One region of the Lysinibacillus sp. FSL K6-4013 genome, then DNA from elsewhere that is predicted to be linked to it. Evidence: riboswitches for the same ligand, from Rfam matches in the RefSeq annotation. Region 1 holds a riboswitch; the other holds the start of a gene.
What was found. Region 1 has a riboswitch for cyclic di-AMP ahead of MHB39_RS15425 (Trk family potassium uptake protein). Riboswitches for the same ligand answer to the same signal wherever they lie in the genome.

Region 1 (16,155 bases):
GATTAACAATTCGAGACGGAATAACACGACGTAAGCGCATCCCAATTAATGTGAAAATACTAACACGTACACCTGCTGCTAATGCAGAAATCCACAGTGCTACGGGTACAAAGGTAAAGAATACCGCAAGCACAATGAATAAAATAACTAGTCCGGCAATAGGACCAATCAAAGCTAAATCAAAACCCATTTTCTATTCCTCCATCTCTTTATCTGTTTGTCTCACAACAATGCGTGAGCCTTCAACTTTAATAATTTCTACATGTTGATTGGCATCGATATAGCCACCTTCTGATACAATATCAATGCGTTCACTACCAAGTACCATAGTTCCAGATGGACGAAGTGGCGTAAGCGTTTTCCCAATTTTTCCTAACAGTTCTGTGCGATTCACATTGGATACATACCCTTCTTCTGTCGTCGTTGCATCCATTAACACAAGCCTGTTTAAGACATGCAGTTTTTTTCCGAAAAATTTCATCAGAATCACCATTCCTATCATCGCTATCACAAGCGCAATGAGAATTGCTACTATCATTTGCATCATATTTGCACCTGCCAGTATCAGACTTAGTACTATTAAGACACCACCTAAAATACCAACAATTCCACCAGGGACAAAAAACTCTGCAATTAAAAGGGCTAAGCCAATAATAAATAACAATAACGTTTCATATCCCGCAAAGCCGGCCACCATGTGTCCAAAGAAAAATAAACCAAGTGCTGATAAGCCCATTATACCTGGAACACCAAATCCTGGCGAATAAAGCTCCATCACAAGTCCTAAGCTAGCGATTGACAACAGTATAGGTACAATGATGGGATTTGTAATAAAACGAGCTAATTTTTCAGAAAAGGTCGGTTCAATTGAAACAACATCACTACCATTCAAGTTGGTTACTTCTAGAAGCTCCTGAAAATCCTTAACCGTCCCTTCAGAATATTTAACCTTTAATGCCTCTGAGGCGGATAGGGTTAACAGATTCTTTCCGCCAGCACGGTATTCTGGTAGTTCATAGTTGGTATCTGCCATTGCTAATGCATACTTAGGGTCGCGCCCTGACGTTTCTGCTGCTGCTTTCATTTGAGCAAGCCAAGCGCTATTGGCCTTAAGGTCGGCTGCATTACCTGCTGAATCGATAACTGCCGCTGCACCAATTGTTCCATTCGGAACCATGTAGATCTTATCCGCATGTAAGGCTAAAAAAGCTCCTGCTGAGTGCGCATCCTTATTAATATAAGCAATCGTTTTTATTTGCGTTGCATCCATAAGCATAGCGATATCGCTTGCTGCATTCACAAAACCGCCAGGCGTATGTATTTCTAAGATAATCGCCTCTGCATTGTTTTCTTCAGCCTCTTTAAAAGCTCGTTCTAAAAATGCATGAAGTCCTCGCTCTACTTCATTATGAATCGGAACATGATAGACCTTATTACTGGCAAAAGCCGAAGTTAATGGAAACGCTAACAAAAAAGTCATCCATATCACTAGTAAATAGCTGAGGATTCTCCGTTTTCGCATCTTTTTCCCTCCCTTCTAACATGCCTCTCCTCTGTATATACGGTCAATCATGCGAAAAGTTTCGCAAATCTTAAAAATTTATTAACTTATTTATCATTCGATCTAATGCCAATTACCAACACTTAGTATGTGCAAAAAAGCCGAATGAATCAAATAGATTTCATTCGGCTTTTTCATATGTACGTAAAGTTGAGCAATGTAAAATACCTGAAATTAATCAAAAATGTGATTAATTTCAGGTATAACTTTGTCTGCTCAGTGAATCATACAATTGCGTGTTATGAACGTAGGGATTTTTAATGGGAAATTAAATTACCACTTACGTTTACGTGCAGCTTCTGATTTCTTTTTACGTTTTACGCTAGGTTTTTCGTAGAACTCGCGCTTTCTAACTTCTTGAATTGTACCACTTTTTGATACAGTACGTTTGAAGCGGCGAAGAGCATCTTCAAGCGATTCGTTTTTGCGAACGACAGTTTTTGACATCTCTCTTTCCCTCCCTCCGAACACACGTCAATACACAATTAGGCAAATAACCTTCTGTTGTGTACTAAAAAATTATATCGTATTGTCTAATAATGGTCAATAGAAAGTATGCGAAATTATCAAGTGAATTTTTGGTTTTATTTTTGTGTGAATTATTCATACCCAATTCACCCACAATAAAAATAATTACATTTTCCTAACAATTAAAGGGTTTACAAAAAATAGAATAAGGGCGTAGAATAATCACATTCAATTTCAAATCGGCCAAATCTCAACTATTTGAGAACGGAGGAACCAATCTTTTGGGGTTAATTCTGCAGTAGCAGAAGGGATGAGAAAGCTCTTTCGCCATCCTACCCGTCAGCTAACTTCGTCGGCTAAAGCGAAGGAGGTCGTTATTGACCACCATTATTAGCATGCTTTCTGCCTTTTTCATGCTTTTATCGTAGGTCTTTTTATTATGCCATTTAACAACCAGTTGTTTACTTACAGAATTGAGGTAAATTAAATGAACAATTTTAAAAGAGCATTAAACCCTCCCAAAGTTCTCGTTTTGGGCTTTGCCCTAATCATTGCCATAGGGACGTTTCTTTTAACAATGCCATTTTCTACTGAGGATGGGAAGGGTTTGACCTTTTTAGATGCCTTATTCACTGCTACTTCAGCTACTTGTGTCACGGGTTTAATCGTAGTTGATACAGGTGATACCTTCTCTATTTTTGGCGAGGTGGTCCTTTTATTCTTGATCCAAATTGGTGGTTTAGGATTCATGACATTTGCCACATTATTATTTTTACTGCTCGGAAAGAAAATTTCATTAAAAGAAAGACTGCTGCTTAAAGAGGCCTTTAATAATATCTCCATTGCTGGTCTAGTTCGATTAGTGAAAAGAATATTACTCTTTACAGCATGTATTGAAATAATCGGTGGTCTTATTCTATCGATTCGTTTTTCTTTTGATATGCCTATTGGAAAGGCCCTTTATTTTGGATTTTTTCATGCCATATCCAACTTCAACAACGCGGGCTTTGATTTAATGGGTGGTTTTAACGGAATGACTGCCTATGTTGATGACCCCTTTGTTGTTTTCACCATCTGTGCTCTTATTACTATCGGTGGATTAGGCTTTATTGTTATGAATGAATTGTATGAATATCGTGTGACTAAAAGGCTTTCTGTCCATTCAAAAATTGTCTTAGTAACGACACTTTTGCTAACCGTTAGTGGAACCATTTTGATATTTCTGTTTGAGTATGGCAACGAAAAGACACTTGGACCATTATCAGAATGGGGTAAAGTGTTAGGCTCCCTTTACCAAGCGGTTACACCACGAACTGCTGGCTCCAATACACTGGCTATTGGGGACTTAACGCATTCTACATTATTTTTAATGATACTTTTGATGTTTATTGGGGCAGGCTCTGGATCGACTGCTGGAGGGATTAAAATCACAACCTTTGCCGTTTTAGTAGCTACTATGTGGTCACAAATTCGAGGAAAAGAAGATGTCGTTCTCTTCAAACGTAGAATTGTCACTGAAACTATTTTAAAGGCATTGACGGTTACAATGTGCGGTGGATTAATTGTAGTAGTCGTGACGATTATTCTTAGTATAACGGAACAACATCATAGCTTTATGATGTATTTATTTGAAGCTACCTCTGCATTTGGTACTGTTGGTCTTTCGATGGGCCTAACCCCAGAGCTAACACCTGCTGGTCGTCTTCTTCTGATTATTACAATGTTCGTAGGAAGAGTTGGACCACTAACCATTGCTTTTGCCATTGCAAAACGAAGAAAAAAAGAGAGTTTCCGTCACCCAAAAGGAAATATTATGATTGGCTAACCAAATGAGAGGGGTTTAAAACGCTATGACCATTAAACAATACGCTGTTATTGGCTTAGGTAGGTTCGGAACAAGCGTCGCACGCAGATTGCATGAAGCTGGACAGGAAATATTGGGAATTGATATAAATGAAGAAAGAGTAGAGGATGCAGAACCCTATGTGACTCACGCTGTCGTTGCTGATACAACAGAAGAAAAAGCTTTAAAATCAATTGGTATTGGTAACTTCGATTGTGTCATCGTGGCGATCGGTAATGATATGCAGTCTAGTATTTTAACCGTCTCTTTATTAAAAGAGCTAGGGATCAAAAAAGTGATCGCAAAGGCACTAGGTAAAAGACATGGGCAAGTGTTAGATAAAGTTGGAGCTGATTGGATTATTTATCCTGAAAGAGATATGGGTGAACGTGTGGCTAATCAACTCCTATCCCCAAACATGTTGAATTATATCGAATTATCAAAGGAATACAGCATTGAAGAAATTATGATTCCTTCTAAAATGGCTGGACAAAACCTTCGCGATTTAGACTTGCGCGCAAAATATAACGTCAGTGTAATTGCAATTGTGCGCGAAGGGGAAATTATTATTTCCCCTTCTCCTGAGCAGATTATTGAAAAGGAAGATTTATTAGTAATGATTGGGCATCGAAAAGATCTTACATTATTCTCAAATATTCAGTAATCACAAAAAAGCTGTTTCAAGTTCTACTTGATACAGCCTTTTTCGTCTTAGAAAACTTTCTTTTGATCTCTATCATCTTTTAAAATTTCAACAGCCTCTCTAAATCGCTGGGAATGAACAATTTCTCGCTCACGTAAAAACTTCAAGCTATCATTTAAATCCGTGTCATCTGATAAGTCAATAATCCATTGATATGTGGCACGTGCCTTTTCTTCAGCCGCTATATCCTCATACAGATCCGCGATAGGGTCACCCTTAGCTTGAATATAGGTTGCTGTGAATGGTACCCCTGAGGCGTTTTGATAAAAGAGAGCACGATCGTGATTTACATAATGATCACCCAAGCCAGCTTCTTTCAGCATTTCTGGTGTTGCATCTTTTGTTAGCTTATAAATCATCGTGGCAATCATTTCTAAATGTGAAAATTCCTCAGTTGCTATATCGGTCAATAACCCTACTACTTTGTCAGGAATCGTATAGCGTTGATTCATGTAGCGTAGAGCTGCTGCCAGTTCCCCATCCGCCCCTCCATATTGCTCAATTAAAAACTTTGCAAGCATTGGGTTACATGTACTAACTTTTACCGGATACTGGAGTTTCTTTTCATAATACCACAAATATTATTCCTCCTAGTCTTTTGTTTAGACTTGCCATGGCCATGGTGTATCAATCCAGTTAAAAGGATAATTCGAATAGCTTCTCCCAAAATTCATGAGTGGTCCATATTTTTGCTCAAAATCAATTTTAAGTTTCATACTTTTCTCTGTATTTTCATTAAATTGCTGAATGGCGTCATAATCGTGTGGATGAGTGTCTAAATAGAGGTTTAATTCAACAATGACGAAATCAATTGCTTGAATTTCTTCTAATTGCTTATAAAATTCGGGCGGCATCTTTTTAGTCATGCTTCCTCCCTCCTTTTAGGGGAAATGGGTATGGGCTAAACAACTGTGGCCATAGCGTGCCTGCCTTCAGCGCTTCTCTTGCGGTTGGAAATTGTGGTAGTCCAGGTGGTTGAAAACCCATATATAATTGTGGGGGTGTTGCATAATACTTAACTTCTATAGGCTTACAAGGATCAAAGGGGCTAATATAGGGCCTCCAAGACTTATACTGTGTAAACATGACATCCTCCTTTCTGTATTTACATTCATCAGTGGAGTATATGTGCACAGAAAATTATTATGCTGATTAAACACAAAGAAGCCATAAGCTCATGTGTACATTGACATGAGCTTATGGCTCTATAAAAGGATAAAATTAATAGTTGGAGTCGGCAATTAAACCATTCATAATAGCTACACCAGAGCTAGCCCCAATACGAGTCGCACCAGCTTCTACCATTTTTTTCATGTCCTCTAAGCTACGAACACCACCTGATGCTTTTACACCAAGTTCTGGACCTACAGTTTTACGCATAAGTGCGATATCCTCTGCTGTGGCTCCACCAGTAGAAAAACCTGTAGATGTTTTCACATAATCTGCACCCGCTGCTACAGCTAACTCACATGCTTTCACTTTTTCTTCGTCTGTTAGTAAGCATGATTCAATAATGACTTTTACAAGTGCGCTATCTTTAGCCGCTTCTACTACTGCGGCGATATCTGCTTGTACAAGTTCATAGTCTTTATCTTTTAACGCACCGATATTAATAACCATATCTACTTCTTTTGCACCGTTAGCAATAGCATCTTTTGCTTCAAATGCTTTGACTGCTGGTGTATTGGCACCAAGTGGGAAGCCGATAACCGTACAAACTAACACGTCTGTACCCTGTAATAATTCACTGCTTCGCTTTACCCAAGTTGGATTTACACAAACAGAAGCAAAGTTAAATTGTTTAGCTTCAGCACATAATTTTTCAATTTGTTCTTTTGTTGCCTCAGCCTTTAATAATGTATGATCAATCATACGTGCAAAATTTTTTTCCATTGTTAAACGCTCCTTCATTAAATAAGATGTACGTACCTCTTCGAATCATATCATTTTTTCGCGATGGCGTCTAATTTCTTTCTATATAATGAACACCCAAATATAAACATTACAGAACGAGTCATGTTTATCTGAAGTCCTCAAAAGATTATATAGAAATTGATAACTTAATTATTTCACAAAAAAATCTTATATGTACTGATTTTATAAGGATTATGTTATCATAAATCACGTATCTAAAATATGTACAACGAAAAACTTATTAAATGTTTGGAAACACAAGGTAATGTGAATTGAAAGGATGATATATATCATGAGTAACGAGCGATCAAAAATCGTGAGTTTTCATACTCTAGGTTGTAAAGTAAATCATTACGAAACAGAAGCAATTTGGCAGCTGTTTAAAGAAGAAGGCTATGATCGAACAGAATTTGATCAACAAGCAGACGTTTACGTCATTAATACATGCACAGTTACGAATACTGGAGATAAAAAATCACGTCAGGTTATTCGTCGAGCAATTCGCCAAAATCCGGATGCAGTTATTTGTGTAACGGGATGCTATGCACAAACATCCCCTGCAGAAATTATGGCAATCCCTGGTGTTGATATTGTTGTTGGAACACAAGATCGTACGAAATTACTTGGTTATATTGAACAATATCGTGCGGAACGACAACCGATTAATGCTGTACGTAATATTATGAAAAACCGAGTATACGAAGAATTAGATGTACCAGCATTTACAGACCGTACACGTGCTTCGTTAAAAATCCAAGAAGGCTGTAACAATTTCTGTACATTTTGTATTATTCCATGGGCACGTGGTTTAATGCGTTCTCGTGACCCACAAGAAGTGTTACATCAAGCACAGCAATTAGTAGATGCTGGTTATCTTGAAATTGTCTTAACTGGTATTCATACAGGTGGCTATGGTCAGGATTTAAAAGATTATAATCTTGCTCAATTACTACGTGATTTAGAGGCCAATGTAACAGGCTTAAAGCGTCTTCGTATTTCATCTATTGAGGCTAGTCAATTAACAGATGAAGTAATTGAAGTACTACGTGAATCAAAGATTGTCGTGAATCATTTACACATCCCTATTCAATCTGGTTCTGATACGGTATTAAAACGTATGCGTCGTAAATATACAATGGAGTTCTTCGGTGAACGTTTAACAAAATTACATGAGGCTTTACCTGATTTAGCTGTTACTTCTGATGTAATCGTTGGTTTTCCAGGTGAGACAGAGGAAGAGTTTATGGACACATATAACTTTATTCGCGATCATAAATTTTCTGAGCTGCACGTTTTCCCATTCTCTCCTCGTACAGGAACCCCTGCTGCACGTATGGAAGATCAAATTGATGAAGACATTAAAAATGAGCGTGTGCATCGACTCATCTCTTTAAACGATCAGCTAGCAAAAGAGTATGCTTCTCGTTTTGAAGATCAAGTGCTAGAAGTTATCCCTGAAGAATTTGTGCATGATGACAGTGAAGAAGAAGGCCTTCTAACAGGCTATACAGACAATTACTTAAAAGTAGTTTTTGAGGGTCCAGAAAGTCTAATCGGACAACTTGTAAAAGTAAAAATTACACAAGCAGGCTACCCTCACTCAAAAGGACAATTTGTACGCGTTTTAGAAACAGTGAAATAAATAGTGAAAAAACATACTAACATTAGTAGTACAAACCAAGGCCATGGTTTGTGCTACTATTTTTTTATAGTAGAAGTGAAGAAAAGCCGACCAGCCTCTGGGACCATTTGTGAGTCCGTATATAAAACCGGCTACCTTCATGCCCTTATATGAATCAGCTTAGTATGTTGGGTCCTAAGAGATCGTGTATAAGAAAGTGGAATCGATAAGGTACTGTGAAGGCTTCTATGATTGGTCAAAAGGAGAAGAATGAGATGAAACATGTCATTGCGTTAGATGTCAGTAAAGGAAAAAGTACCGTTACGATTTATAATAGTCATCGCCAATGCGAGTTTGAAGGTGTGCTACATCATACACGGGATGATTTTGAGAGGTTACACGAACGAATGGAAGAGATGACAAAGCAAGATGGACAAGCGCCAGATATCGTATTTGAAGCAACAGGCATCTATTCAAAACCTGTCGAAGCTTTTTTCAAAGATTACGGCTATGCATACTGTCGCATGAATCCACTTGAAGCGAATTTACAGATGGCAACGATGCGTCGCAATAAAACCGATATCAGTGATGCCCATGAACTCGCAAGAACACATTTCAAAATGGAACGCGAAATAACGTACATACAAGACGATTATTATGAACAGATGCGTGCATTGACTCGTTATTACGATGAAATTGACGAAGAAATCATTTTACTCAAAAGTAGAATGCATGCCATTTTACAGCTGAGTTTTCCAGAATTAGAAAAGTTGATTACACCGAATTCAGCACTATTTTTAAATATTGTACAACTATATCCGCACCCCGCACTTTTACAGGCCCATTCAAAAACGATTATTAAAAATCGTTTAAAGGTCAATACGCGAAAAAACCTATCGCTAATGCGTGCGGAGGCTAAAGCTATTACATTATTAGAAGCAGCTGAAAATAGTTACCCAGCGATTAAATCCACAGATATTCGTTGTGATCAAGCACGAGATTACGCAGCTCGCATTGCGGATTTACTAGAGAAGAAAGCAACGCTTGTGAAACAGATGGTGGAATTGTCAGAAGGACGAAAAGAATATCTAGTATTGCGTTCGATTCCTGGGATTGGCGATTCAACGGCGTGCCGATTAATTGGAGAGATTGGTGACATCCGCCGCTTTCAAAACGCGAAACAACTGAACGCTTACGCAGGCATTGATATTATGCGGTACCAGTCTGGGAATACGCAATATCGAGACAGGATTAATAAACGAGGAAACAAACATTTACGGAAGATTTTATTTTTTATGGTATGCGCCATGCTTATGGCAAAAGGAAAACCAAATCATTTTGTGGACTATTACTATAAATTAAAAAAGCAACCTCAGAGGAAGCCTCATAAGGTTGCGATCATCGCCTGCATCAACAAGTTTCTGAAAGTGACATTTCAGTTACTGACGCGTGGCATTCTTTACGATTATGAGTCCGCACTACCAGCTCAGAAATCGTAATCACCTATATAGAACTATATCATAATGACCTTTCGAAAAAAATAAAAATCGTCAGGTCTTTTTGGCGTATCTAAAAAATGAGTGTGAAGTGGTGAGAGATATCCTTCACTACTTCACACTCATAAAAATAGAAATTATTCTCTAGATAAGGTTGACTAATCGTAAGAAAGAGGCTGGGACAGAACTAGCTTCGAATAAGGAGAAAGGAGAATTTGAGTTCGCTCAAATTCTCCTTTCTCCATTTTTTACTATTTAATTTTATATGTTCTTGTTTGTTGGCCGTGTATTTTCGTAAATTCACGGCCAGTAATGCGAGCCCCATTTCGTTTTCTACCTTCGATTTTCCTCGTACAGAAAATCGAGTGAAACGCAAATTAGCCTTCAAGAATCCAAAAACTGGCTCCACGTCAATTTTGCGTTGACGATAAATGGTACGCGTTTTTTCTTCTGAAAGCTTTGTTCTTATATATTCTTTTTGTTGTTCCCATTTTTCATTCACCATCATTTTTCGATTGGTGCCTTCTTTTGCTTTTGTACATGATGAACGGAATGGACATCCTGAACAGTCCTCGCATTCGTAGATGTTGAACGTATGTTGGAAGCCTGTCCGATCATTCCGTACAGTTTGATTTTTCCATTCGAGACGTTTCTGATTCGGGCATGTATAGGTGTCTGTTTCTTTATCATATGGCCAGTTATCGGTGTTAAATTGGTTTTGTTTGTACTTTTTCTTTTGCTCCTTCTCATACATGGTATAGGGAATCAGTGCTTCTCGTTTTCTGTTCGAAAGGATCTCCTCATAGTTTTGTTCACTACCATAACCTGCATCTGCGACAATGTATTGCGGTAACTCGAAATAATGCTGCTCGATTTCATTTAGAAATGGAATGAACGTACGTGTATCCGTTGGGTTCGGAAAAATGCTGTAGGCAAGCGCATACTGACCTTCTGTTGCGATTTGTACGTTATAGCCTGGTTTTAGTTGTCCATTCTGCATGTAATCGTCTTTCATTCGCATAAACGTCGCATCTTTGTCCGTTTTTGAATAGCTGTTGCGTGTGTCAAAAATCTCAAAATCTTTTTCGTACCTCTGCTTACGAATCAGCCAGTCATGTACTTGTTTTAACAGTTGCTTTGGCGTTTTTCGTTCACTACGCAGCTGTTTCCGCATCCCGACATCATCCGTACTATCGATTTTTTGTGTATAGTCCTCGACCACTTCCTCTAACTTTTCAGCGATTTGCGTGAGTTCTTCCATAGAAAGCTGCTCCTCATCTTCACGTTGCAATGCTGGTATAATTTGTTTTTCAAGTAGCTCATTATACAATTGATTCGATTTTTCAACGAGATTGTGATGATGTTTTTCCACTGCTTTCTTCCAAACGAACGTGAATTTATTGGCATTCGCTTCAATCTTCGTACCATCAATAAAAATGGCCTCTTGATCGATGATTTTTTCTTGGACAAGCTGGACACGGAACTGCACAAAACACTGGCGAATGAGCTCTTTCATATCGGGATGAACACGGAAACGATTGATCGTACGGTAGCTTGGTTCATACCCTTGGGCCAGCCACATCATCCGTATACTGTCTTTGGTTAGGTCTTCTATTTTACGGCCAGAGAAAACCGATTGCGTGTAGCCACATAAAATAATTTTAAGCATCATGCGTGGGTGATAAGATGGGCAACCTGTTTGGCGTTGAAAGGAGTCGAAGGTTCTCTCAGGAATACTTTCGACTAAATGATGGATGGCAAAAGCAATATCATTTTCTTGTAATGGAACTTCTAAATCTAGAGGCAAAACTAATTGATTCATGTTATAATTTTTGAACATAAGGATCCTTCTTTCCTGTAAAATTTTGTGTGGTAACTTTATTTTATCAGAAGTGGTCCTTATTTTTATTCAATAATTATTGAAAGCCGTTGAAATTTTACTCATCGTAAAATTTCAACGGCTTTTTCAGCTCAAAGGTGGGTTTTGTCCCACCCTCTTTTTCCTTTTAATGAAGCTAATCATTCACTTGTATTTGATTTTTCATAATATTGATAAATGCTTTTAAAGAATGACAGCTCCTATAAGAAAATTAGTAGTACAAACAAAATATCCATCTGTACTACCAGCTTTGTTAATATATTATAATACTCTACTGTCCTCTAAACTAGCATTTATCAAGGACTAGGAGGAGGTGTAAGTCCTAAAAGAACAGGCGTTATTACGCTACTGCCAGCACCAAGGCGGATTTGTTGAACTTGCAATACTTTTACAGTAAGTTCTAAGACAATTTTTTCACGTAATGTGCTGAATGTCCCTTCAGGAGCTGCCATAATCGGTGAAAAATCAAGTTCAAAGAAGTTGGCAGCTACTAATTCACCAAATGGTTGTTCATTGTATTTAACAAGATTTTGGAAGAAAGCCTTATCTAATCGAGCATCCATTTGTGTTCTTTCGTTAAGGAAGTTCGCTTCAGCAAACTCGGAAATGCCTAAGATTGGTGTTGTGCCTCCAGGTGTTTGTGGGAAAATAAGATCTGTAAAACCAGAAAACGGAACGTCAGCAATTCTATCTCGAAGTGCCCCATTACATGCTGATGAAGCATATTCTATATTTTTCCGAATATGTCCTGCTACAAATAATTTAGCTCGTGTTACTCTAAAGAAATCAGTGCCACCAATACGTGCAAAGCTGACTGGTACAAGTTTCACTTGATTTAGGAAGACATTCTTTTTCACTCGTTTAATCTCTGTCGCTGCAGGGCTAAGTGTAATATCCGACTCAACAACGATTTGCAGTGTTGGTTCTGCCAATACAACTGGAACTTTGATAGTTGGCGTTGTAACTGGTGTAGTGACTACTGGTGTAATCTCATTCGTTAATGGAATTTGTTCAGTTGATGTTACAGGACAAGGTTGAAATTGGCTTTCTAATTGATCGCTCAAAAAATTCCCTCATTTCATTTTTTTAGTATTAGAGAGCTCTCCTATCGCTAGAATATGTAGCATTTAAATCTATACATGGACGTATATATTAGTTTTATTTTTTATTTGAATTAAGGGATAAATTTCTATAATCCTCCATTACCTTGCCAGTCAAACAGTACTTTAATTTTTTGTACTTGTAACATTTGGATAATTAATTCTAATACTATATTTTGACACAATCGATTGGGATGAATGGCTGACTTATTTTGCGTATTAGATACCCTATACTCAATATTATGCTGAATGTAGCCTTCTATAAATAAATTCCCCTTTAATACAGTTCTTGTTCCATTTCCCAATGACTGGGATCTACGAATAGGTACAAATCTACAATCGGATAGTACTACCTCATTTGTGATCTCTTTAACCTCTTCAATTCCTTTATCAAAAGCAATTTTTTCCTCCATACATATTTCTATTTTGTATTCCCCTAGCACAACAGGAACTCGTATATGTATAAAAGGCTCAGAGGAGTTAATTTCTCCTTTTTTAATTGCTTGTGAGTTATGTAAGGGAACTACTACTGATTTAAACGGATGCTGCTCACTACCATTTTTTTTATTAGTATCCGTTCTCATTAAAGAAATCATTTGATTAATGTTGGAGCTAACCAAACGACAATCTGGTTGTTCAGGGTAAATCGAAATCGTTTGGAGTAGCTTCGTCTGAAGTTGGGGAGATAGGTTATCATTTAAATCAAGAAAATCAAATATTGTATTTTGAACATTTTCACCATAAATAGGAGCATGAAGAAAATCGGAAATTTCTACATAAGTAGAAAAGGGACTTTTTTGGATAATGGTGCATACTTCTCCTTGTAAAGTCTTTGCAATCTCTTTATTACGATTTGGAGGATTGTTTTTCTCCTTTTCTGCTATATCATCCAAATGCATATTATTTTCAGCCTCTGACAGAGCTCTATTGAAAGATTTTGGATTATTGTCTGATTGGGCTGTTGAATTTTGTTCTTCAAGGGAGTTCTCATCACTATCTAGTAGATGGTCAATTTCTACCTTTGTTGGACTGGGTACAATTTGATTGCATGCTATCTGGTCTAAAGTTAATTCCTCTACATGGTTCTCATCCATATGTCGGAAATTTTCTTCGTTCTCCTTAACATTCGCTTCTATAGGTATGGGTATGGACGCTAATTGCTCTATTAAGGTCACTTTTGTGTGACTCTCATCGATATCTAGAGGATGTTCGTTTTCTTGCTCAACATTTGTTTCTTTAGATATAGGTAGATCTTCATTAGATGCTAATAGCTCTGCTAAGCTAGCATCCTCCCTGAAATTCTCAAAATTTGGGTGATGTTCGTTTTCTTCCTCAATAATCGGCTCCATAGGTTCGGGGAGCTCTTCATTAGAGATTATATGGTCTGTTAAAGTTGATTCCTCTGTAATTGGTTTATCTTCTATTTCATCAAGCAGATTATTATTTCCATTAAAAGTCTGTTCAAATGGAGATTCGTCATCTATTTTAGTTTGATACCTCCACTCAGTGTATTTATTTTGTTTAGAGGATATTTTTTTCATCTCTCTAAAATTAATCCATGGAGTTGCCATTCATTCACTCCCAAATAATGATTTGACAAAAAAAGCATAACAATCAATTTTTAATCCATTAGCTAATTCTTCTGATGCGATTATGTTAGGACAATTGAAAATCTACAATACTAATTACAATCCATATTATGCAATATTTTTACTTTTGTCACAGTCCCCACCATGAGATACAATTGGAAGGCGCATGTCCTTATCTTGCCAAAAAAAGCAGTTAAAAGTTCGTGTAAAAGTGAACTTTCAACTGCCCAACAACATATTTGATTTTATATCAGTATTATTGTTACCATCTTTGCTCCACTACATATAAAAATTAACAAGGCTCAGTAGGTGGAATAATACCAGGAACAATTGGTGTTGCTGGTGGAGTAAGCCCTTGAAGAACAGGTGTTACTACACTACTTCCAGCGCCCAAACGGATTTGTTGGACTTGCAATACTTTTACAGTAAGTTCTAATACAATTTTTTCACGTAATGTGCTGAATGCTTCTTCAGGAGCTGCCATAATCGGTGAAAAATCAAGTTCAAAGAAGTTGGCTGCTACTAATTCACCAAATGGTTGTTCATTGTATTTAACGAGATTTTGGAAGAAAGCCTTATCTAATCGAGCATCCATTTGTGTTCTTTCGTTAAGGAAGTTCGCTTCGGCAAACTCAGAAATTCCTAAGATTGGTGTAGCGCCTCCTGCTGTTTGTGGAAAAGTAAGATCTGTAAAACCAGAAAACGGAACATCAGCAATTCTATCCTGAAGTGCCCCATTACATGCTGATGAAGCATATTCGATATTTTTCCGAATATGTCCTGCTACAAATAATTTAGCTCGTGTTACTCTAAAGAAATCAGTGTTAGCAATACGTGCAAAGCTAACCGGTACCAATTTCACTTGATTTAGGAAGACATTCTTTTTCACTCGTTTAATCTCTGTCGCTGCAGGATTAAGTGTAATATCCGACTCGACAACGATTTGCAGTGTTGGTTCTGCCAGTACAACTGGAATTTTAATAGTTGGCGTCGTAAGCGGTGTAGTAACTAATGGTGTAATCTCATTCGTTAAGGGGATTTGTTCAGTTGATGTTACTGGACAAGGTTGAATCTGATTAATAAATTGTTCACTCAAAAAATTCCCTCATTTCAATTTATAGTATTAGTGAGCTCTCCTATCGCTAGAGTATGTCGCAATTAAATCTATGTATGGACATTGAACTTGTTCTTTTAATTATTTTATTTGGAATGTTTGAGGTTGTGATTTTCCCCGTTACCTTACACGACGGGGTAAAACTCCATTTAAGCAGGGATTTAACGCAGACCCACTTCAAATATGATTTAAGTAAAAAAACCCCCGTAAAAGTTAGATTGATGTCTAACTTTTACGGGGCAGTTCAAATATTATGTGGTTTTTCTAGGTTATGTTGATAGTAAATTATACATAGCTGTTATTCAAATTCATACGATATGGCAGACAGTGCGTATAATGGCGCTGTTTCTGCTCGTAAAATTCTCGGTCCTAATGACATCGTCTGAGCGCCTGCTTGTAATAGCGCTTCTGACTCTTGACGAGAAATGCCCCCCTCAGGACCAAAGATAATAAGCATTGATTTCGACTTCTTATCATACACGTTTTTTAGCTTCTCCGCAAACCTTGTGCGCTTTTTTGCTTTTGCATCCTCTTCATCAGCAATAAAAACGGCATCGAAATGATCTATTTGTTGTACTAGCTGTTTAAATGATATGGGTTCAAAAACTGTTGGAATATGTGTGCGGTGAGCTTGTTCCGCAGCTTCCTTAGCAATTTTCTGTAATCTTTCTTGCTTTTTTGCCCCTTTTTTCTTGTCCCATTTTACAATGGAGCGTTCAGCTTCAAAGGGTAATAAAGCAAACATCCCCAGCTCTGTGGCTTTTTGGGTAATAAGCTCCAGCTTATCACCCTTCGGTAAACCACAGGCTACTGTTACTTGAATGGGTAACTCTGGAGAGGGGATTGTTTGACCTGTCGCTTCAATGA
Region 2 (16,155 bases), 1.9 Mb from region 1:
CACTTTATTCGGTAAGGGCTACTATCTCTCACCAAAAAAAGTTTGATTTTTCGGAATTTAATGGTATTCTAGAACTTTTTAATTGTAAACGTTCGTGTTTTCAATCAACGTACTGATTATAACAGACTATTTTCTAGCTTGCTAGCATTATTTTGATAAATGGAACGGTACAGTCATAATGACGACATTTCTGTGAAATAACAGTGATGTACGAATGAGAAGACTCGATTGGTTGTGTAGCATATGATGCCACCCTTTTTTCGGTAAGAATTGAGGGATAACAACCGTTACTTTATGACCTGTCTTTGTACATTGATGTTCTACTTTATCAATAAATTTAATTAATGGCTGTGTAATGCTTCGATATGGTGAATAGTAAGTAACTAATCGTACATCAGGTTGCCATGAATTCCATTTCTCTTCAAAAGCTTTTGCTTCTGCTTGATCGAAAGCTACATAAAAGGCGATTACTTTATCAACCTTGAGCGATTTAGCATAATGTAGGGAGTTTTCGACCACCTTTGTTATACCAGCTACTGGCACAATGAAAACATTCCCCTCAATAGTAGCCAGTTCCTCATGATTTAATCTTAACTGTTCTCCAACAGCTTGATAATGGTGCTTAATGCGATGGAATACAAAAATAATAATTGGTAAAAAGATAAACACTGGCCAAACTTGAGGCATTTTTGTCACAAAAAACATCATTGCTACGATGAAAGAGATAGCTGCCCCAATTGTATTGATCGTAAATCTCGCTACCCAACCTTTAGGTTTTTCGCGCCACCATTTTCGCATCATTCCTGTTTGCGCTAATGTAAAGGGAATAAATACACCTACTGCATAGAGCGGAATTAAATGCTCTGTGGCCCCGTCAAATAAGATAATTAAAACAATGGCTGCAACACCTAGCATTAAAATGCCATTTGAATAGCCAAGTCGGTCCCCTCGAATTTGGAAGATTCTCGGAATAAAACCATCCTTCGATAAATTCACAGCAAGCAATGGAAATGCTGAGTATCCTGTGTTTGCGGCAAGTACTAAAATCATTGCCGTAGTCCCCTGTACAATATAATAAAGGAAATTCCGACCAACACTAGCTTCTGCAAGTTGGGAAACAACTGTTGCTTCTGCTGTTGGTGCAACCCCATAAAAATAAGCTAGACTAACAATCCCGATGAATAAAACGGCTAAAATGCCGCCCATTGCTAAAAGCGTTTTAGCAGCATTATTAGGAGCAGGATTTCTAAAATTAGGTATGGCGTTAGAAATAGCCTCTACCCCTGTTAACGCTGAGCTTCCTGATGCAAATGCCTTTAATAAAATAAATAGGCTAATCCCTGCCACTGGTGTACCAATCTTTGGATGCAATTCTGCAGGCACCTGTCCAGTTGCTACATTATAGAGCCCAACCCCGATTAGCAATAGCATAACGCCTACAAATAGATAAACTGGATACGCCAAGATAGATGCCGACTCTGTTACACCTCGCAGGTTTAAAATCGTTAAGAAAATCACAAATATAATAGCAATGGGTACATTGTAAGGGTGAAGACTTGGAAATGCAGATGTAATGGCATCTGTCCCAGCTGACACACTTACTGCTACCGTTAAAATATAATCAACAAGCAAAGAACCCCCAGCCACAAGACCTGCATTCACGCCTAAATTTTCTCGTGATACGACATAGGCGCCTCCCCCATGTGGATAGGCGAAGATAACTTGACGATAGGATAAAATCAGTGCCACGAGTAGAATAACCACTCCAGTGGCAATAGGTAAGGAATACCAAAACGCCATTGTACCTACCGTCATCAGGACAATTAAAATTTGTTCTGGTCCATAGGCTACTGACGACAACGCATCGGACGATAATATGGCCAATGCCTTTGTTTTACTTAGCTTTTGTTCCCCTAACGCATCGGATCTTAATGGTTTGCCGATTACATAACGTTTGAATGAGGATTTCATTGATAAACACCTTCTGGTTTCATAGAATGTGTTTCGCCTTTCTAAATAACATCAAAAAACGTCTACAAGTCATCACTAAATAAGACTTGTAGACGCTCATCCGTCTGCCAAGCTCCACTTTTCTGCTCTTAACGCTTACGAGGTTAGCTGTCGGATTCGGGCCTGAGTTGCCCTACTCCTCCGAAAGGAAGAGATTCACCCCAAGAATGGCTATGCCATCCGTCAAAATTGGTTCCCCCGCGTCTAGTTGCTTCAGCGATTTAGAAATTTGAAACTTTTATAATGATGTCATATTACGCCTGCTAATTGAAAAAGTAAAGAAGAAAATTTTTCTTTTTTTTTGAGTAAAAACATAGGCTTTTTTGAACATTTAAATAACTACCTCTTAAATAAAATTTCCTGAATACCTAGTATATACCCACAATACAAACAATAAAAACTGCCTTAAAGGGATGTTCTACCTTTAAGACAGCTCATTAAATTAGTCATCGTAGCCTTGTTCAAAGTCTATTATGCTCCCAGAGACTGCATCCACGTCTACTTCGTATTCATTTTGACCGTCTTTCAATTCAATCTCATATACACCATCATCGAGCTTAATTTTTGTCACTTTACCGTTTGCTTTTGTTTGGGCTGTCTTGATAGCCTGCTCTTTTGTAATTATTTTTGTTGTAGCAGGAATATGATCATCCCAATCATCTCCATCAAGAGGTTCCTTTTTCTGCTTGAGTAATTTTCCACTATAAGCATCAAATTTCAAATCATATTCTTCTGTATCTGTATGCACCTCTACTTCATAAATAGAGCTAAACTGATTTTGATCAAATTCGATCTTTGCAACTGTTCCATCCACTACCGCGAGCGCTTTCTTCTCAATTTCCTGCATGGATAAGATCTTTTTTTCTTGGGCATTTCCTGATAATAAAGTCGTCGAGCCAATCGCTACTCCCACTCCAAGAGTAATTACTAGTGCTGGAATCATTATCATTTTTTTCATGTTTTTCATGTTCATCTCTCCTTTGTTTTATCTAAACTTAGCTTACCAAGTGAAGATGATAGAACTATAAGAGGAACATTAGAATTTCATGAGAATGATTTAATGATCGTCATCCCATGTCACAGACAGTACTTTTCCTGAAACAGCATGAATTTGAAATGTAGCTTCGTCCTCCTGCGTTTCAATCTCGACTAAATAGTAACCACCCTCTGAGGTTTCTTCAAAATCAACTGAATCCACTTCACCCTTTAATTGCTTGAGAGCTATTTGAATGGCCTGTTGCCCAGTAATAATAGGCTCTTCGATAGGTTGTTCTTGCGGTTCAACCTTTTTCTCTGCCAGTAGTTCGCCAGTATAACCATCAAGTGTTAAATCCTTCTGAATCTTCTCATTTTCAACACGGACAGTGTAAATGGAGTCTGTAAGCATAACGCTTTCTACATCTCCATATTCCTTTTTAACCATTTGTCTAATCTGCTTTTCGGTTAACAGTAATTTACTTTGTCCTTCTTTCATGATTAGATCAGTCACCTGTTGTGTCGTAACATCCAGTATAGCTGCATACTTAACATCCTCTCGCGTAAAAAGCATTTCAAAGGCATCTCCTTGTTTTTCCACATGTGTAACATGACCATTATAGATAGTCTCAATATAGCGAATAGCCTCCGCTTCACTAAGAGGTTGAACGTAAAAATAACGATTTTGAACAAACCAAATTACTCCACTACAAAGAAGGATAATAACAACAATTATCAACATCCACTTTTTCATTGCTGCCCCTCCTTTGGAATACATAAAGTAAAGCTTGAGCCTTCCCCTAGCTTACTTTTCACATCTATCGTTATACCTAATTGTTGTGCCAGCTCATGTGCTATTGCTAGCCCAAGGCCTGAACCACCTGTTTTACGATTACGATCCTCTGTTACACGATAAAAACGCTCAAACAAATGAGGAATATGCTCTGCAGGAATACCCATACCAAAATCTTGGATGGTAATACGTACTTGATTAGTTGTTTCTGTGGCTAGAATATGGACTTCATCCTCACTATACTTCCTAGCATTATCAAGCAAAATAAAGAGGAGCTGCTTCAATATTTTTTCATCACTATAAATAAATTTTGGAATCTGCGCATCAATTCTAAATGTTCGATGATAAGCCTGTTCCATTTGTGAAGCTACTTTTTTTAAGAATGGGACAAGCTCTAGTTGTTCGAAATGAACGTCCAATTGCTCTTTGTTTTTAGCTAGTTCTAGCAATTGCAACACCATTTCATGCATACGAGATGATTCATTGGCAATGGCTTGTAAGGATTCCTGAGCAACCTCCCGATTATCAAAACCTCTTCTTTGGAGAAGTTTTGCATAACTTTCAATAACAGTTATAGGCGTTTTTAACTCATGGGAGGCATTTGATACAAATTCTTGTTGCTTTTGATAATGCTGTTCAAGCTTCTCCATCATCATATTAAAAGTGCGGTTAATGTTTGTTAACTCGTCCCCACCTTTTTCTGTGGTATCTATTTTTTCATATTTCCCAGTAGATGCACTTTTGCGCATGGTCTCATTTAAACGTTCTAGCGGTAATAAAATAAGTCGCCCAAGTACCAAGCTCGCTAGGAAAATTGGAATCGTTGCCACGAAAGATACAACAACTAAGATGACCTTTAACAAATCTAAAGTCCGCTCTACTTCTTCCATAGATTGCTGTAATGTAATGTCCACTACCGTTCCGTCTATCCAAATAGCAGGCATTGTGTAGGTAATGGAAGGCGCCTTTTGCATTTTAAGTGTAGCCTGAACCTTCGTTTTCAAACGTTCACCATCATAAATATAAACAGCACCATCTGTTGGCATATATGCTCTTAAAACTTGCTGTAGGTTGGTTTGTGCATTTAACTGACTCAGTGTGGAGCTTAACTCATTTGCCCGTGACTGGAGCTGATTATACTCCGTATCATAGGCAAATTTCTCATACAACAAATAAATTCCACTATTTGTTGCCACTACTATAACTAGCATAAGCAATGTTGTTAGTAGATGAATTTTTGTTTTAAGTCTCATAACTATGTTCCTTTAGCACATACCCCACACCTCGAACTGTTTGGATAAGAGGTATTGGATTAGCAGCTTCAAGCTTTTGTCGTACATAACGTATATAAACATCCACAACATTTGTATCCCCATAATAATCATAGCCCCACACAGCCTCTAATATTTGCTCCCTTGTCAGTACTTGTTTAGGATGCTTCAGTAAATAGAACAACAAATCGAATTCACGAGGTGTCAGCTGAATTTCCTTATCGAAATATACAACTTCCCTTGTTTGCTCGTTTATCGATAAATGGCCAAATGTAAGAGCAACTTGCTTTGGGCTGACCTTCTGCGAAAATCGTAAAGCATTGCGTATACGTGCCAGCAGCTCCTCAATTTCAAAAGGCTTTGTCACATAATCATTGGCTCCTAAATCCAAGCCCTTTACCTTATCCTCTACCTCACTTTTGGCAGTTAGCATGATAACAGGCGTTTGGGATTCTGTTGCACGAATACGCTTTAGCACATCAATACCGCTCATCTCAGGTAGCATGATATCAAGTAAAATTAAATCCCATTGCTGCTCACGGTATTGTAGTAAGCCTTCTGCTCCTGTATGAGCCATTGTTGCCTCATATCCTTCAAATTGAAGCTCCAGTTGTAGTACTCTCGCAATATTTTCTTCATCTTCTATAATTAAAATTCGATGTGTCATGTCGAATCCGTCCTTCGCCTTTTCTTTTCATCGTATACGATACAAGTGGTGAAAGTCTAATTAGAAAATGATGAGAAAGACAATACATTTCTTTTTTGACACAGGGTATTTCTTTAACTAATAAACTTTCGGTAAAAAGCTGTAAATATCTCTTTTCTCAAAAATTCCTGAGCTTACCTTAGCAACTTTTTTGCCATTTAAACGGCTTGGAAAGGGAAACTCCAGATGTGGACCATTGTAATGAATAATTGTCACTGTACCATCAGAGTTATTACGCCAATCATAATTCCTTTCATCTGTTTTAATTGAAAGTTTAATCGATACAAAAGCTAAACTTAAGAATAGTATGAAGAAGGTAAGACGAACGATTTTCAATAGAAACACTTCCTTTTCTATTAGCATAATAATTTACATCCTTACGCACTATTGAGTAATGTTAATAATTTGAACAAAAAAAACTCACCAAAAGCTTTATGGATAGCCATTGGTGAGTTTTTTATTATTGATGCAATGCTCTATACAAAAATGCTACAAACTCCGCACGTGTTACAGGATCATTTGGTCTAAAGTTGCCATTATCTCCAATTGTGATCCCATTTCCTGCGAGTATAGCGATAAAGTTGTGTGCCCAGTGTGTTTTTGGCACATCCTTGAAAGTATCTTTATTCGATGAAGTTAAATTAAAGGCAAGAACTAATACTTTTGCCATTTGAGCGCGTGTCATATTCGTAGTTGGCTGGAAGTTCCCATCTATGCCTTCAAACAGACCTGCTTGTTGCACCTGATCGATTATCCCAAAATAGAGATGGCTTTTAGGTATATCGTTAAATTCTCGCGTATCTTGTTTCGGTTCTAGCTCTAATGCTCTTGTCAATATCAGGGCAGCATGCTGGCGCTGAATTGGTGCATTTGGCTTGAAGGTGCCATCTTGATAGCCTGTAATAATGCCCTGCTTTGCCATCTCCTGAATCATCGCCCAGCCCCAATGTCCTTGAGAAATATCTGAAAAGATGATATCTGGCTCTTGTTGGGGTGTTGGCTCTGTTGGTTGCGGATCAATTGGTTCTTCAGGTTTAGGCTCTTGTTTTTCAGGTATGTTTGGCTCTGGTATTGGTGATGGATTCGGAGATATACTTCCTCCATCACCCGATGAACCGTCTGTTACCCAATGGGCATATAAGGTGATATTGGACTTCACTACATCCTTAGAAAAATCCCATGGTATCGTCAGTGCAATATCCTTATACCAGCCTGTAAATATATAACCTGCCTTTGTTGGATCTACTGGCCTTGTTGCCAAGGTATCATTAGTTACCTTCTGTGATGTTACTGTGCTACCTCCATTCGTTTCAAAATTCACCGTATACTGTGCGACTACCTTTTCCCATTTGGCATACAAGATTGTATTTTTAGTTACCTTATCCGTTGTAAAATTCCATGGTTTACTGAATGCGGGATCCATATACCAATCTGCAAATTCATAGCCTACCTTTGTTGGGTTTGCTGGCTTTATTGCTAAGGTATCTTTAGTTACCTTCTGTGATACTACTGCGCTACCTCCATTTGTTTCGAAATCCAGCGTATATTGTACGGCTACCTTTTCCCATTTGGCATACAAGATTGTATTTTCGGTTACCTTATCCGTTGTAAAATTCCATGGTGTACTGAATACAGCATCTGTATACCAACCTACAAACTCATATCCAGCTTTTGTTGGGTCTGCTGGCTTTATTGCGAAGGTGTCTTCAGTTACCTTCTGTGAGGCTACTGCACTTCCCCCATTTGTTTCAAAATCCAGCGTATATTGTACGGCTACCTTTTCCCATTTGGCATACAAGATTGTATTTTCGGTTACCTTATCCGTTGTAAAATTCCATGGTGTACTGAATACAGCATCTGTATACCAACCTGCAAACTCATATCCAGCTTTTGTTGGGTCTGCTGGCTTTATTGCGAAGTTGTCTTCAGTTACCTTCTGTGATACTACTGCGCTACCTCCATTTGTTTCGAAATCCAGCGTATATTGTACGGCTACCTTTTCCCATTTGGCATACAAGATTGTATTTTCGGTTACCTTATCCGTTGTAAAATTCCATGGTGTACTGAATACAGCATCTGTATACCAACCTGCAAACTCATATCCAGCTTTTGTTGGGTCTGCTGGCTTTATTGCGAAGTTGTCTTCAGTTACCTTCTGTGAGGCTACTGCACTTCCCCCATTTGTTTCAAAATCCAGCGTATATTGTACGGCTACCTTTTCCCATTTGGCATATAAGGTTGTATCCTCCGTCACCCTATCTGTCTCAAAATTCCATAAACTATTGAGTTCTGCATCTTTATACCAATCTACAAATAGATGCCCTGTTTTTGTAGGATTAATTGGTTTAGTAGCCTTCATAGGAGAAGTAAAAGTTTGACTTGGAACTGAACTTCCACCATTTGACTCAAATTTAAGCTCATATTGCTGTACTAAATCCCATTTCGCATATAAGGTTATATTTTCTGTCACTTTATCTATCTCAAATTCCCATAGGGTTGTGAATTTTTTATCCTTATACCAGCCTGCAAATGTATATCCTTCTTTTATTGGGTTTTCTGGTTTAGTAGCCGTCATATAAGAATTAATAGTTTGGCTTGGGACCAGACTTCCACCATTTGACTCAAATTGAACCACATACTGTTGTTGCACTATATCCCATTTTGCATATAAAGTTGTGTGCTCTGTGACCACATCCGTTGCAAAGTTCCATAGTTTAGTTAAAGCAGGGTTTTTATACCAGCCAGCAAATATTTGTCCTGCTAAGATAGGCGGTTCTGGCTCTTCCAACTTATCACCATATTCTGCGACAATTATTATAGGGGGAGTACTATTTCCTGCTTCAAATCTGACACCGTATACATTTTTCAACCACACAGCATATAAATCTATATCAAATGTTACCCTAGATCTTTCAAAATCCCATTCTGCCGTGCGCTCTTTGTTAAACCAACCAAAAAATTTATGTCCTTCTTTTATTGGAATACTCGGTTTGTTGAGTAGCGCTCCATCCGGTACTTCGACAGTTGTAATGTAGGTATCAAAATGAAATGTGACAGTATGCAAATTCTTTAACCATTTTGCATACAAGATTTTATTTTCTGTTATCACATCTGTATTAAAATTCCAGGGTTTATTCAATTCCTCATCCTTATACCAACCACCAAATGTAAAACCTGCTTTCACTGGAACATCGGGTTCTACCACCTTTTCCCCAGACAATACTTTCTGTTCTTCTATGGTAGTACTATCACTATTTGTTTCAAATGTAACTGTGTACTGTTGGACATTTCCCTTGGCATAAATTCTCAAGGGTTGTGTTACATTTCCATCCCATTTTGTTACCCATGATAAATCTTGGTACCAACCGTCAAAAGTACTACCTTGGCTGTTAAATGCATTTACTCCCAACATTAATGGGCTATTAAATTGAACCCATTGTAACCGATTATATTCAAATGCCCTATCCCCAATGCTCGTTAAACTGTTTGGGAACGATACAGTCGATAATTGATTATCATAAAATGCCAGATTTCCTATCCTAAGAAGACTATTAGGAAGTTGTATAGATGTTAGTTGATTTTGACCAAATCCCCAATCACCTATACTTATAACATTATTAGGAACGACTATACTTTTTAACTTATTACCAAAAAACGCTAGATTCCCTATACTAAGAAGACTAGTTGGAAGTTCTACATTCGTTAAGTAATTAGCTTGGAATGCCCCTTTCCCTATACTGGTAACACTATTTGGAATATTTACAGTTGTTAACCTATTACTATCAAATACATAATTTCCTATACTTGTTATACTGTTTGGAAGTTCGACATTAATTAACTGATTATAGCCAAAAGCCTCATCTCCTATGCTTGTTACACTATTTGGAATCTTAAGATTCGTTATCCGATTGTTTGTAAATGCTTGGGTTCCTATTTTTGTTACACTATCAGGAATATTTACAGTTGTTAATCGATTTCCAAAGAAAGCCTGATAACCTATATCCGTAACACCATCAGGGATGTCCACATGTACTAATTGATTACCATAAAATGCTTGATCTCCTATGGTAGTTAGGTTTTTTGAAATGGTTACGCTTGTTAATTTACTATTTTGGAATGTCCAACGTCCTATATCCGCCACACTATCGGGAATCACAATCGTGCTTAGTTGAGTTTTGGCAAAAGCCCAATCACCTATCGTTATTACACTTTCAGGAATCACTATTTCTGTTAGGTTAGATTCATAAAACGCAAGATTTCCTATTATTGTTACGGGTTTTCCTTCAATAGTTTCAGGAATAACAACAGATCCCCCCGCACCTAAATATTTAGCAATCGTTACACCAGTGCTATTTGGTTGTATCTCAAATTCGCTTGTATTGAAATTGGTTAAATTACGATCATTATCTATTTGCTCATGATCATCAACCTCAATCTTATTATCTACTTCATTTCCACCTGCTTCTTTAGCCTTTTCTTCTATGTCATTTTGTTCATTCGCATAGGTCAGGGATTGTCCCCATTGGAAAAAGAGCAGTAATACAATAAGCATAATGGTAATGTTTTTCTTCATTCATCCTCTCTCCTTTTGTAAATTTTCAGCTTCAAATAGCCCCCTTCCTTTATGAATCCTCGATAAAGAAGTTCCATACATTTATCCTTATAAAGAAAAACACTCTTCTTTATCTTAAAAAAATCAATTTACTTCTACTATTGAGGAATGTTAATTTTTCACTAACTATAAATAAACCGCTATCAAAAAATTGATAGCGGTTTGTTTTATTTAGATTGTTTTAATAATAATGCTTGGGCTCGATTTTTTACTCCTAGTTTATTGTAAATTCCCGAAAGATACACGCGTATGGTCCCTTCAGACAAAAATAGTTGCTCTGCTATTTCCTTATTAGAAGCGCCTTCTGAAAGTAGTGAAAATATTTCTTGTTCACGAGCAGAAAGAGCTTCTAATACTGGTGTTAGTTCTTGAACATAATCTAGCAATCGATAAGCATAGCCAAGGGTTACCTCATCCCAGTCATCTTTAGCACGCTTCCGGCGAAAATCAATATAGTCCCTTATAAGGGGAATAATTTTATTCTCATCTAAAAAGGTTCTTATATAGTTATAAGGTTCAGCTAATTTCAATGCTTGATGTAACGTCCTCAACGCCTCTTCTGCTTGTTCTTGCTCCGCCAAACATATGGCTAATAAAATTGTAGCTTCTATACGAGTAGATAGCTGTTCTTGTTGTTGTGCCTGTAATTGCACCTGTATAATCAATTGCTGTGCTTCTAGTAGATGCCCTTTCATGAGTAAATAGCGTGCTTTTACTAGCAAATAAAATGGAGAATCCTTATACACATTTTCTTCGATCTTGGCTAACTCCTGTTTTGCTTGGACAATATTGTCTTCACGTAAAAATAAAAGTGCCTTCATTACTCTTATACTATCAATCCAATAACGTTCGTTGACCGTTTCAATTGCATGATCTAAAACACCTTGAGCAACAATATACTGCTCTTCTAACACAGCTATTTTGCTTTTCAGAATGTACATCGGTACTAACAATCCTGCATCTTGAAATTGATGTCCAGAACGTAAAGCTTCCTCTAATTCTATTGGTAGCTCATCAAATTGGTTCCACTCATATAATTTTTCTGCACGCATGCCATAACTATAGCCCGTCATACTTAAGTTTTTGAATTCCCCTGTTCTAAACTTAGCGAAAAAAGACATAGCCTGTTCATCTGAAAGTAATTTTCCTCGAGAGCCAATATTTGTTCTAAACAACATAGGCTCTGTTTGATTATATTGTATAAAAATTGCGTCCCATTTGGACCCGACAGGATTTCTCTCCAGCCTTTGTCGAATATATTCCCCAGCTTGTGAAAGATCTCCATTTTTCATGACAAAGACATAGGCTTTCACACCTAGAAAATCATCGACAGCGGATGCATATTCACTTTTATTCATCCATTGATTGGACCTATGCTTTTGTTCTAGGTCTAGTATCGTCTGATAAGCATCTTCTAAATTGTGTAATGCTGCGAGTGTATAGGCATACATTACCATCAATTCTGGGTGTACCTCATAACCATTCGTCAAAAAAGTATCAATCCAATTTACATAGGATGTGGAATGACCACAGGAAAGGAATGTTACAAGATGCTCCTGAATCCATTGTTCAGCATAAATAAACACGTTGCCGCTTAAAGCAAGCTCTATTGCAGATAAAAAACTCCCATTATTATATAAAGCAACAGCTGCTTTTTCATATAAATTTAAAATATCATGCTGGGTAAAACGATTGCTCAATTCTTGACGCAATGCTTCTCTAAATAAATTATGATATCGAAAAACCTGCTCTTTTGCTTCTACTCTGCTAATAAATAGTCCTTGTTGATCAAGCTCTAATAATACTAGTTGAGCATCAGTACGGTTTGTTAGGACATTACATGTATCTGCGGTTAATTGTTCCAAAAGCGAAGTATAAAGTAGAAAGGTTTGGAGAGGTGTTGCTAGTTTTGAAAATACCTCATTCATTAAATAGTGAATCACATTTGAATTACTTTCTCCAAACTCTTTGTCATCTACATTGTGGAAACCTGCTAAATTGGTTAATTGTAACCCTGTAGCCCAACCCTCTGTTATCTCAAAAACCTTTTGAAGCTCCTTTGCCTTTAGCTGTTTATTTAAATTTTCATAAAATTCTTTCGCCTCTTCATACGTAAAAAGTAGATGCTCCATGCCAATTTCAAGCAAGCAATGGTTTAATCTCCACTTTGCAATAGGTAATGAAATAGTTGATCTACTAGTCAAATAAATAAAGCAGTGTTCAGGTAAGAAATCAATGAGGCGAGTCATCGTTTGATGGATGGTAACATTAAAAATATGATGATAATCATCAATCATAATATGAACCTTTTCAGTAGATAGCGATAATTCGTTTAATAGAGCGTCCACTAAATATTCTAAAGGCAACTGTGGTTGAGCATGGAGTATAGAATCAATACGTGAGGAAGCTTCTTGCTGCAAGGAGTGACCAATAGCATGAATTAAATACTTCCAATAACGAATTGGATCATTATCTGTTTGGTCCACTGTATACCATGCAACTGTCGTTTCAAGTTGCTGAAACCAACTACTTAACAAAGTGGTTTTACCATACCCTGCTGGCGCTTGCACTACTATAAGTTTCGCTGTTGACTGATGTAGAATGGCATTTAACCGTTCTCTTTCAATAATTTGCTTGCCCGTTTGGGGTACGGTTGTTTTTGAGGCTAATAAAATATTTGGCATCATATAAACCTCCTTTCTCTTTAACAACTTTAAAAGCCTAGCCATTCTTTCGCCCATAAAATGGCCTTTGTACGGGATCTCACACCTATTTTACTGTAAATTTCCGTCAAATAAACGCGAATAGTTCCCTCTGTCAGCTGTAATTGATGAGCAATCTCATTATTAGAAGCACCTTCTGCGAGTAATTGTAGAACATCTTTTTCTCTTGCAGTAAAGTTAGCGAAAAACTCATCTTCTGAGCTATCATTCTGTAATAGTTTATTTACATATGCTAATGGCACTGACTTAAATGTATCTCCCTTACTATGCTGACGTATACGCCAGTATTTATTTAGTAATGGCCAGATAGAATCCTCTTCTATAAATGTACGGTAATAACCATATAAAACTCCATGTTCAAGGGCAGCGTGTAATCCTGTTAAAGCGAAATCCTCTTTCCCAAGTGAAAAATGACAAATGGCTTCTAGCAGACCCGCTTCAATAAGCGTAACGATTTGCTTCTCCTGAATTGCCCCTTCTTTTAAACGAATAGCAATTTGCAATGCTTCCTCTAGTTGATTGTTGGCATATAGGATTTTACCTTGAACTAATAAATAAAAGGGATTTCTTGATGCAATTCTATAATTGATAAAATCTGTCACTCTAAAAAACTCCTGTTGCGCATATGAAATATTACCTTCCAATAAATAAGATTGTGCTTTCATAATATAGAGCATACCGACCCAATAAGGTTTATCGGTTTCCTTCATAGCTTCAATCAATACCATATGTGCTTCTTCAAATTGTTTTTTAGTCATATAAATACGAGCCTTTAACAAGTACATTGGTATAAATAATCCTGGATCTTGAAAACGTAAACCATATTTTAAACCGATTTCTAACTCTTTACCTGCCCTATCTAAATCATTTATCTCATACAATATTTCAGCTAGTAATCCATAGGTAACTCCTGTAATATTTCGCTCCTTTATTTCACTTTCATTCAACACGTGAATCAGTTCTTCCATTTTTCCCACTGGTAAGAATTTTCCTCGCGCTCCCACAAAGGTACGTAAAATTCTAGGCTCAAATTGATTATATTTTAAAGAAATATGATATAAAGATGACTTATTTTTTCTTACATTTACGCGTGTTTGTAAACCTACTTTTGCTTTTTCAAGATCTCCATCTTCCATATAACCTATATAAGCATTCATAATTTCGAAGATTTTTGATACAGCAATAAATTGAAAACCATCCATCCATTTCAATTTATTTTGTTTAAAAAGTAGTTCCTCTATAATTTTCTTCGCCTGATCCATTTCATGAGTTGAAAACAGTGTAGTAATATATAAGACAAGCAAATTAATATCTACTGGAAACTGAGCATTCCTTAATTTTTGTATCCACTGCCCAAATAATAGAGTATGTCCCTCGGCAAATATTTCAACTAAATATTTTTGTATCCATTCATGTGCAAGCTCATATAATTCGCCATTTAGGGCAAGCTCAATTGCTGCAACATAGTCTTCTCTTTGGCATAAATTAGTGGCTACCTCGTAATATATAGAGGCAATCATTTCATAGGATTGTTGCCTGTGAAATTCTACCTGTAGGGCATGCCTAAATAAAGTATGGTAACGATAAACAGGCGGATGTGCTTGTACTTGTTCAATAAACAAACAATTTTTCTCCAGCTCTGAGAATATAGTTAAACTATTTAATTCGTTTGTTACAGATGTACAAACACTCGGCTCTAGGTAGTTTAAAATGGAAGTTCGTAGTAGAAAATCCTGCAATTCTTGAGGTAATATTAAGAGAATTTCTTGCATGAAGTACTCATGAATATATGAACTAGCTTTGGCTAAAATTTCTTCACTACTTAGATTATCTATCATTCCACCTGTTGATAGCTTTATCAGTTGGATACCTGCTATCCAGCCCTCTGTTGTCTTTAGTAAAGGCTTCAGCACATCCTTCTGTTCATCATTTGTAACAGGTGAGAAGAAAGATTGTAGCTCTTCTAAATCAAAAGATAATTGACCCACCCCCACTTCTAGTATCCAACCTTTAACACGCCATTTTGCTAGTGGAAGTTCTAAATTAGTTCGGGTTATTATATATATCCGTACATTGGCTGGTAAATATTCAATAAGTCGGTTTAAAATTTGATAAATTTGAGGGGTGTGGATTTCTTGAAAATTATCAAAAACAATATGAATATTTCCTTTATATGTATCCAAATCGTTTAACAGTGTATCTACAATTGTGTCAAAAGAGGTTATTTCATCTAGTATATTGTTTAACTTTTGCTCTACATTCAATATGCTAAAAGATAATGTATGTATTAAGTACCTTAAAAACCGCACAGGATCATTGTCATTCTGATCGATTGTAAACCATGCTACCGATTCATCAATATGCTTCAACCATAGGCTTAAGAGTGTCGTTTTGCCATATCCTGCTGGTGCCTTTATTATGGTTAATTTCTTCATTCTATTGTTAGATAAAATAGAAAATAATTTCTTCCTCTCTAATGCATCTGGCACTGTACGTGGAATTGTTACTTTTGATTTTACCCATACCATGTCCATCATCTTGTCTCCTTTCTCCATTCATTAGTTCTATATATTTTTAATTTTTCCTGCAATTTGATTTTTCTACTCATTCACATCATCCAAAAGAGCATACTTATTTTAGAAAGATAAAGCAAACCACTTCACTTTTTTTATTCCTAGCGTTAGAATACTAATATCTTATTTTCCTATAGGAAACTTTATTTCATTAATGATACTTTTTGAAACGAGGGAACAATATGGTTTACAAACGAGTCACAAAATCGTCTGCAGAGGCGGTTTTAGATGGAGATATAAAAGGTTGGCGAAGATTTTTGCCATTTTTAGGACCTGCTTTCATTGCAGCAGTCGCCTACATCGATCCTGGCAATTTTGCTACAAATATTACAGCAGGCTCTCAATACGGCTACCTGCTACTTTGGGTTATAGCCTTTTCTAATTTAATGGCCGTATTAATTCAATCCCTATCTGCCAAGCTTGGGATTGCAACAGGAAAAAATTTACCTGAAGTCGCTCGCGAGCATTTTTCTAAAAAAACATCTATCTTTT

Region 2: it holds a riboswitch for cyclic di-AMP, as region 1 does, so the genes downstream of both, MHB39_RS01515 (APC family permease) here and MHB39_RS15425 (Trk family potassium uptake protein) in region 1, are expected to answer to the same signal.

The regions. Positions count from the first base shown of each region.
Region 1 is NZ_CP152031.1:3,111,192-3,127,346, forward strand. Features, by position in the region: gene floA (flotillin-like protein FloA) at 1-190, opposite strand, end outside; gene MHB39_RS15415 (nodulation protein NfeD) at 194-1,522, opposite strand; gene rpsU (30S ribosomal protein S21) at 1,835-2,008, opposite strand; cyclic di-AMP (ydaO/yuaA leader) riboswitch at 2,261-2,402, shown strand; gene MHB39_RS15425 (Trk family potassium uptake protein) at 2,517-3,854, shown strand; gene MHB39_RS15430 (TrkA family potassium uptake protein) at 3,880-4,536, shown strand; gene MHB39_RS15435 (manganese catalase family protein) at 4,584-5,153, opposite strand; gene MHB39_RS15440 (spore coat protein CotJB) at 5,178-5,441, opposite strand; gene MHB39_RS15445 (spore coat associated protein CotJA) at 5,434-5,661, opposite strand; gene deoC (deoxyribose-phosphate aldolase) at 5,797-6,468, opposite strand; gene mtaB (tRNA (N(6)-L-threonylcarbamoyladenosine(37)-C(2))-methylthiotransferase MtaB) at 6,782-8,131, shown strand; gene MHB39_RS15460 (IS110 family transposase) at 8,386-9,609, shown strand; partial or broken gene MHB39_RS15465 (IS1182 family transposase) at 9,765-11,446, opposite strand; gene MHB39_RS15470 (CsxC family protein) at 11,782-12,549, opposite strand; gene MHB39_RS15475 (BC_2427 family protein) at 12,675-14,156, opposite strand; gene MHB39_RS15480 (CsxC family protein) at 14,467-15,270, opposite strand; gene MHB39_RS15485 (16S rRNA (uracil(1498)-N(3))-methyltransferase) at 15,587-16,155, opposite strand, start outside.
Region 2 is NZ_CP152031.1:286,110-302,264, reverse strand. Features, by position in the region: gene MHB39_RS01515 (APC family permease) at 148-1,971, opposite strand; cyclic di-AMP (ydaO/yuaA leader) riboswitch at 2,090-2,239, opposite strand; gene MHB39_RS01510 (PepSY domain-containing protein) at 2,453-2,977, opposite strand; gene MHB39_RS01505 (PepSY domain-containing protein) at 3,068-3,739, opposite strand; gene MHB39_RS01500 (HAMP domain-containing sensor histidine kinase) at 3,736-5,031, opposite strand; gene MHB39_RS01495 (response regulator transcription factor) at 5,021-5,716, opposite strand; gene MHB39_RS01490 (hypothetical protein) at 5,834-6,091, opposite strand; gene MHB39_RS01485 (InlB B-repeat-containing protein) at 6,216-10,328, opposite strand; gene MHB39_RS01480 (LuxR C-terminal-related transcriptional regulator) at 10,535-13,054, opposite strand; gene MHB39_RS01475 (LuxR C-terminal-related transcriptional regulator) at 13,081-15,624, opposite strand; gene MHB39_RS01470 (Nramp family divalent metal transporter) at 15,846-16,155, shown strand, end outside.